DNA from 2 places in the Kitasatospora sp. NPDC058032 genome. Region 2 is predicted to be linked to the other one. Evidence: predicted binding sites of a transcription regulator. Region 2 holds the regulator's gene; the other holds the start of a gene.

Region 1 (3,410 bases), on a different contig from region 2:
CCGGCCGTCGGGCCCACTCGGAAGTGGGCACGGGCCGATACCTTACCCGGCGTTTTTTCACTCCGTAACGGTACGTATGCACATCGATCGACACCAAGCCGCCGGTCAGCGGGGACGGGCGTGGGTATGGGGGGAGAAGGTATGGACCAATTCGGCCACCCCTCGATCCCCCCGCGCCCAGCGTTCTCCCAGCGGGCTCCCAGCCGCCGGCCGTACCGTGGCCACGACAAATTTGCGGGGGGTGGGATTTCCGGTACGCGCCGGAACGTTGGACACGCGCGGGGGCGGCGGTCACGAGCGGCGGAGCGGAGGCGGCATGACGGAGCGACAGGTGCGCGCCGGGCGCGGCGGTCCGCCGTACGGGATGCTCCGGCACGGTCTGCGGGCCGGGGCGGCCGACTGGCTGCTGGCCCGGGTGCCGACCCCGCGGCGCAATCCCTTCGCGCTGGGCTACCTCGCCGTGGTCGGCGCCACCACCACCTTCGCCCAGCTCGCCGACCCCGACCTCGTGCTGCGGCTCCAGGAGGCGTCCAGCTCGGACGGGCACAACCTGCTCCAGCACCCGCTGCGCGCGCTGCTGCTGAGCGGCTTCTGGGTGGCCGGCCCGAACTGGGTGCCCTACCTGTGGGCCTTCGCCCTCACCGTCGCGCCGCTGGAGCGCCGGGTCGGCCCGGCCCGGGCGGCGGCCGTCTTCGCCGCCGGGCACATCGGCGCCACCCTGCTCTCCCAGGGCGTGGTCGTCGTCGGGGTGGAGGCCGGGCGGCTGGAGCCGGCCGCGATGGACTACCTGGACATCGGCGTCAGCTACGGCGTGCTGGCCAGTCTCGGCGCGCTGGCCGGGCTGCTGCGGCCGGGCGGACGGGTGGTCGCGCTCGGACTGGCCGCCGCGCTGATCGCCGGGCAGATCGCCGAGGACCGGGACCTCGTCACCGGGGTCGGCCACCCGGCGGCGCTGCTGGCCGGGGTGGTGCTGTGGCGGTGGCTGCGCCGCCGGGACGGGTACCGGCCGCGCCGTACCCGGCTCGGGGTGCTCGCCGGGCGCCCCCGGTCGGCGCCCGCGCCGGCCTCTGCGCCGGCTGTCACGGCGGCTTCCGCGGCGGGTCGGGCCGCGGTGCTGGAGCGGCTCTGAGCCGGGTCCGGTCCTGGTTTTGACGGCCCGGCCGGGACTCCTCCGCCGTTCGCTCACGGCGAACGCAGCCCGGGGAACATCCGGCCGCCGCGAAGCCTTAGTCAGGTCGACTCAAGTTCGCTGACTGGGGAGAGATCATGGCATCGACGTCCACACCGCTCACCCTGCCCGTGCTGCCGCTCGACGACGAGGTCGTCCTGCCGGGCATGGTCGTTCCGCTGGACCTGAAGGACACCGAGGTCCGCGCCGCCGTCGAGGCCGCGCGCGCCGCCGCCCCCGGCAGCACCGGCAAGCCCCAGGTCCTGCTGGTGCCGCGGGTGGACGGCTCGTACGCGGCGGTCGGCACCCTCGCCACCGTCGAGCAGGTCGGCAGGCTCGCTGACGGCCCCAATTCGATCGGGCAGCCGGCCGCGCTGGTGCGCGCGGTGCGCCGGGTGCGGATCGGCGTCGGCACCACCGGGCCCGGCGCCGCGCTCTGGGTGGAGACCACGCCGTTCCGGGAGTCCTCGGTCGGCACCCCGGTGGCCGGGCGGGCCGCCGAACTGGTCAAGGAGTACAAGAACCTGTCCACCCAGTGGCTGCGCAAGCGCGGCGCCTGGCAGATCGTCGACCGGGTGGCCGCCATCGAGGGTGTCGGCGAACTCGCCGACAACATCGGCTACGCCTCCTTCGTCACCGCCGAGCAGAAGCTCAAGGTGCTGCTGGAGGCCGACCAGGTCGCGCGACTGGAGTACGCGCTCGGCCTGCTCCGCGACCACCTCGCCGAGGAGGAGGTCAACGACACCATCCGCAAGGACGTCGAGGAGGGCGTGGCCAAGCAGCAGAAGGAGTTCCTGCTCCGCCGCCAGCTGGAGGCCGTCCGCAAGGAGCTGGCCGAGCTGAACGGCGACCCGGCCGACGAGGAGGAGGACTACCGCGCCCGGGTGGAGGCCGCCGACCTGCCGGAGAAGGTCCGCGAGGCCGCGCTCAAGGAGGTCGACAAGCTGGAGCGCTCCAGCGACCAGTCGCCCGAGGGCTCGTGGATCCGCACCTGGCTGGACACCGTCCTGGAGCTGCCCTGGAACGAGCGCACCGAGGACTCCTACGACATCGCCGGCGCCCGCGCGGTGCTGGACGCCGACCACGCCGGCCTGGCCGACGTGAAGGAGCGGATCGTCGAGTACCTGGCCGTCCGCAAGCGCCGGGCCGACCAGGGGCTCGGACTGGTGGGAGGCCGCCGCGGAGGCGCGGTGCTGGCCCTGGTCGGCCCGCCCGGGGTCGGAAAGACCTCGCTCGGTTCCTCGGTGGCCCACGCCATGGGCCGCAAGTTCGTCCGGGTCGCGCTCGGCGGCGTCCGGGACGAGGCGGAGATCCGCGGCCACCGGCGCACCTACGTCGGCGCGCTGCCCGGCCGGCTGGTCCGCGCCATCAAGGAGGCCGGCTCGATGAACCCGGTCGTCCTGCTCGACGAGATCGACAAGGTCGGCTCCGACTACCGGGGCGACCCGGCCGCCGCCCTGCTGGAGGTGCTCGACCCGGCGCAGAACCACACCTTCCGGGACCACTACCTGGAGGTCGAGCTGGACCTCTCCGACGTGGTCTTCCTCGCCACCGCCAATGTGCTGGAGGCCATCCCCGAGCCGCTGCTCGACCGGATGGAGCTGGTCCGCCTGGACGGCTACACCGAGGACGAGAAGGTCGTCATCGCCCGCGACCACCTGCTCCCGCGCCAGCTGGAGAAGGCCGGGCTGAAGGGCGAGGAGGTCGTGGTCGACGAGCCGGCGCTGCGCAGCCTGGCCGGCGAGTACACCCGGGAGGCCGGCGTCCGCAACCTCGAACGGGCCATCGCCCGGGTGCTGCGCAAGGTCGCCGCGCAGCACGAGCTGGGCGAGCGCGAGCTGCCCGCCGCGATCGGCGCCGACGACCTGCGCGCCCTGATCGGCCGGCCGCACCACGTCCCGGAGGCGGCCCAGGAGCCCGCCGAGCGGCGCACCGCGGTGCCCGGCGTGGCCACCGGACTGGCGGTCACCGGGGCCGGCGGCGACGTGCTCTACATCGAGGCCTCGCTCGCCGACGCCGAGACCGGCGGCACCGGGCTGACCCTGACCGGCCAGCTGGGCGACGTCATGAAGGAGTCCGCGCACATCGCGCTCTCCTACCTGCGCTCGCGCGGCGCCGAGCTGGAGCTGCCGGTCACCTCGCTGCGTGACCGCGGCGTGCACCTGCACGTCCCGGCCGGGGCCGTGCCCAAGGACGGGCCGAGCGCCGGCATCACCATGACCACGGCGCTGGCCTCGCTGCT
Region 2 (3,410 bases):
CCGTCCTCGTTGGCGGCGCGTCCGAGAACGTAGCCGAGCTGGAACAGGGAATCCACGTTGTAGTCCTCGCGCATTTCGGCGATGTGCCGGGCGAGCGTTCTCTCGCTGATCCCCAGGCGGCGCGCGATGACTCGGTGATTCGTTCCCGAGAGCAGCAGTTCGATGATGGTCTGCCGTAGCCTCGATACCACTTGGCGCGGTACTGCCGGGTGGCCGTCGAATTCGAGTGCGCGGCCCCAGTTCCGCTCGAACACTTCCTCGGCCAGGTATTCGATGACTGATTGGTCGTGTATGAAGGCAGCCAGGCTCATGTCATCATCGACCGGGATGACGGCGATGCGCCGGTCGATGATGATGAGCCGGGTGTAGGGCTCGTCGAGCGTTCTGAACTGCCACCCGGCGGCGGCCAGCGTGGTGACGTAGTCGCGGGTGGGCTGGTGGTACCGCGTGCTGGCGTGATAGATCGTCCGCATCGTCGCGCCGCGCCGGAGGACCTCCAGGTCGCTCTCCAGGTTCGCGGCCAGGACGTCCGGTGGTCGCGGGCCGCCGGGTTGCATCGCCAGCGCCTCCTCCAGCCCGCCGGCCGTGGACTGCCGCACCCGCTGGTTGATGAGGGCCTTGCCCCGGACGTACTCGATCTGCCCGCCGCTCTGGCCCGGCGAATGGAATTCCTCGGCCAGTTCGGCCAGTTCGGTCGGAAGCGAGACGGCGCGGGACAAATGTTCCAGGGCCTGCCGCTGCCAGGTGAGGCTCAGACTGGCGGACAGCTGGGCCGGATCGGCCGCGATCAGCATGCGCGGTTCGTCCAGATCCGGAACCAGGAGACCGATCGACAGGAGTTCGTCGAACACCTGTGATTCGTCCGGGTCGTTTCCTTTCCGGGCAATTCTGCCGTCCTTGCGGAGGACGGCCAAATAGAGTTCCCGGGCATCGGTCGAGAGAATCCGCGGCGCTCCGGCCGCGGCGCCGCTCTGCTCCCGACCGTTCATTCTCGTCTCCTTGTCATCGACCGGCGGAAGCGGTCAACAGGGGCACGGGCCACGCCGCCTCATCGGCGATCCTAGAGGTACGGCGTGTCGCGGCGGCCGGGATCCGTTGACCGGCGGTTCGGTCCAGGTCCTCAACACTCTCTCACCAACGCCGTGCCGCCGGCACCCCCCGGCCAGGGGGAAACCGGCGGCGGTGCGCGGTGGCGACAGGGGCCGTCAGCGCTTGGGACGCCAGACGACGAGGGCGCTGGAGTGCGGGGTGGGCGGCTGGTAGGGGACGAGGTCGCGGCGGTAGGAGGCGTGGATGGTGGCCTCGCGCTGCTGGAGCGCGGTGGCGGCGCCCTCCAGGGAGTCGACCAGCTCGGCTATCCGGGACTGGAGCGCGGTGACCTGGTTCTCCAGTTCGATGATCCGCTTGATGCCGGCCAGATTGATGCCCTCGTCCTGGGAGAGCCGCTGGACCTCGCGCAGCTGCTGGATGTCGCGCGCGGAGTAGCGGCGCCCGCGCCCCGCGGTGCGGTCGGGGCAGACCAGGCCGAGCCGGTCGTACTGACGGAGCGTCTGCGGGTGCAGGCCGGAGAGCTCGGCGGCCACCGAGATCACGTAGACCGGGGTGTCCTCGGTCAGCACGTACTGGGGCTGCGGGGCGGTCCGGCGAGTGGTGCGGCGGGCGCCGCCGCCACCGGGCAGGCCCTCGCCCAGGCCGGGGCCGATGGGGTCGTCGGGGGTCATCTGGTCGTCACGCTCCCTCCGCCGCCCGGAAGAGAGCGGCTCGTGGGTCGTCGGAGGCGGTCGCCTCGCGGTACTGCTCCAGGGCGGTCAGCGCATCGCCGGTGACGCTCTGGGGCACCACGACCTCCACGGTGACCAGGAGGTCGCCGCGGGTGCCGTCCTTGCGGGTGGCGCCCTTGCCGCGGGCCCGCAGGGTCAGGCCGTTGGCGCTGCCCGGCGGCAGCTTGAGCTTCACCGACGGGCCGTTCAGGGTCGGCACCTCGATGGTGCCGCCGAGGGCGGCCTCGGGGAAGCTGACCGGGACGGTCACCGTCAGGTTGTCGCCCTTGCGTCCGAAGACGGGGTGGGAGTCGACGTGGACGCTGACGTACAGGTCGCCGGGCTGGCCGCCGCGCTCGCCCTGGGCGCCCTTGCCCTTGAGCCGGATCCGCTGGGCGTCCTGGACGCCGGCCGGGATCCGGACCTGCATGGTGCGGGCGGAGCTGGCGCGTCCGCTGCCGTGGCAGTCGGGGCACGGGTCGTCGACGATCATGCCGCGGCCTCGGCAGTCCCGGCAGGGTTCGGAGAGCGCGAAGGCGCCCTGGCCACGGCTGACGGTGCCGGAGCCGACGCAGGTCGGACAGACCCGCGGGGTGGTGCCGGCCTTGGCGCCGGTGCCGTTGCACAGCCGGCAGGGGGCCTGACTGGTCATCCGCAGCGGGACGGTGGCGCCGTCGACGGCCTCCTCGAAGGAGAGCGTCACCTCGGTCTCGACGTCGGCGCCGCGCCGCGGCTGGGCCTGCCGGCCGCCGCGGTTGAACAGGCCGCCGAAGACGTCCCCGAGGCCGCCGGTGTTGCCGCCCTGGGTGCCGCTGAAGAGGTCGCCGAAGTCGAAGCTGTAGCTGCCGGTGCCACCGGGGCCGCCGGGGCGGAAGCCGCCGTTGGCGAAGAGGCTGCGGGCCTCGTCGTACTCCTTGCGGCGCTTCTCGTCGGAGAGGACGTCGTACGCCTCGGAGATGTCCTTGAACCGCTCCTCGGCCTTGGTGTCGCCCTTGTTGGCGTCGGGGTGGAACTCGCGCGCCAGCTTGCGGTAGGTCTTCTTGATCTCTGTGGCGCTGGCGTCCTTGGGCACGCCGAGGACCTTGTAGTAGTCCTTCTCCACGTAGTCCTTGCCGCTCATGGCCGGCGCCACCTCCCGAGGTCCATCGTCACAGTGCTGTCAACGGTCCGGGCACGGCGTTCCGTGCCCGGACCCATCGACAGCGCGCTGCGGAGCCGGCCGCCGTACTGGCCGGCGTACGACTCCGCAGCGCAGGGGTTTTCAGCTGTCACCGCTGGTCAGCTGTCCGAGCCACCATCGGCCTGGTCCTTCTTCTCCCCGCCCTTGGCGGCGTCGGAGTCCGGACCGGACGTGGTCTGGGTGCCCGGCTGGGGCTCCGCGACCGCGACCATCGCCGGGCGGATGATCCGCTCGCCGATCCGGTAGCCGGGCTGGAGGATCTGGACGCAGGTGTCCTCGGTGACGTCCGAGGAGTAGCTGTGCATCAGCGCCTCGTGCATGGTCGGGTCGAAGGGCTCGCCCTCCTTGCCGAACTGCTGCAGGCCCAGCTTGGCGACGACCGTCTCCAGCGACTCCGCGACGGACTTGAAGCCGCCCGTCACCTCGCCGTGGTCGCGGGCGCGGCCGATGTCGTCCAGCACCGGGATCAG

The links. The regulator HspR, encoded in region 2, represses chaperone genes until heat shock. The targets are predictions, from matches to a motif close to TTGAGNNNNNNNNNCTCAA.
Region 1: the regulator HspR is predicted to act here: its motif matches at 1,226-1,244, upstream of lon (endopeptidase La).

The regions. Positions count from the first base shown of each region.
Region 1 is NZ_JBHVRK010000005.1:330,365-333,774, forward strand. It holds gene ACFVUH_RS11475 (rhomboid-like protein) at 317-1,129, shown strand; gene lon (endopeptidase La) at 1,267-3,410, shown strand, end outside.
Region 2 is NZ_JBHVRK010000004.1:183,780-187,189, reverse strand. It holds gene ACFVUH_RS08670 (helix-turn-helix domain-containing protein) at 1-989, opposite strand, end outside; gene ACFVUH_RS08665 (heat shock protein transcriptional repressor HspR) at 1,206-1,721, opposite strand; gene dnaJ (molecular chaperone DnaJ) at 1,729-2,880, opposite strand; gene grpE (nucleotide exchange factor GrpE) at 3,039-3,410, opposite strand, start outside.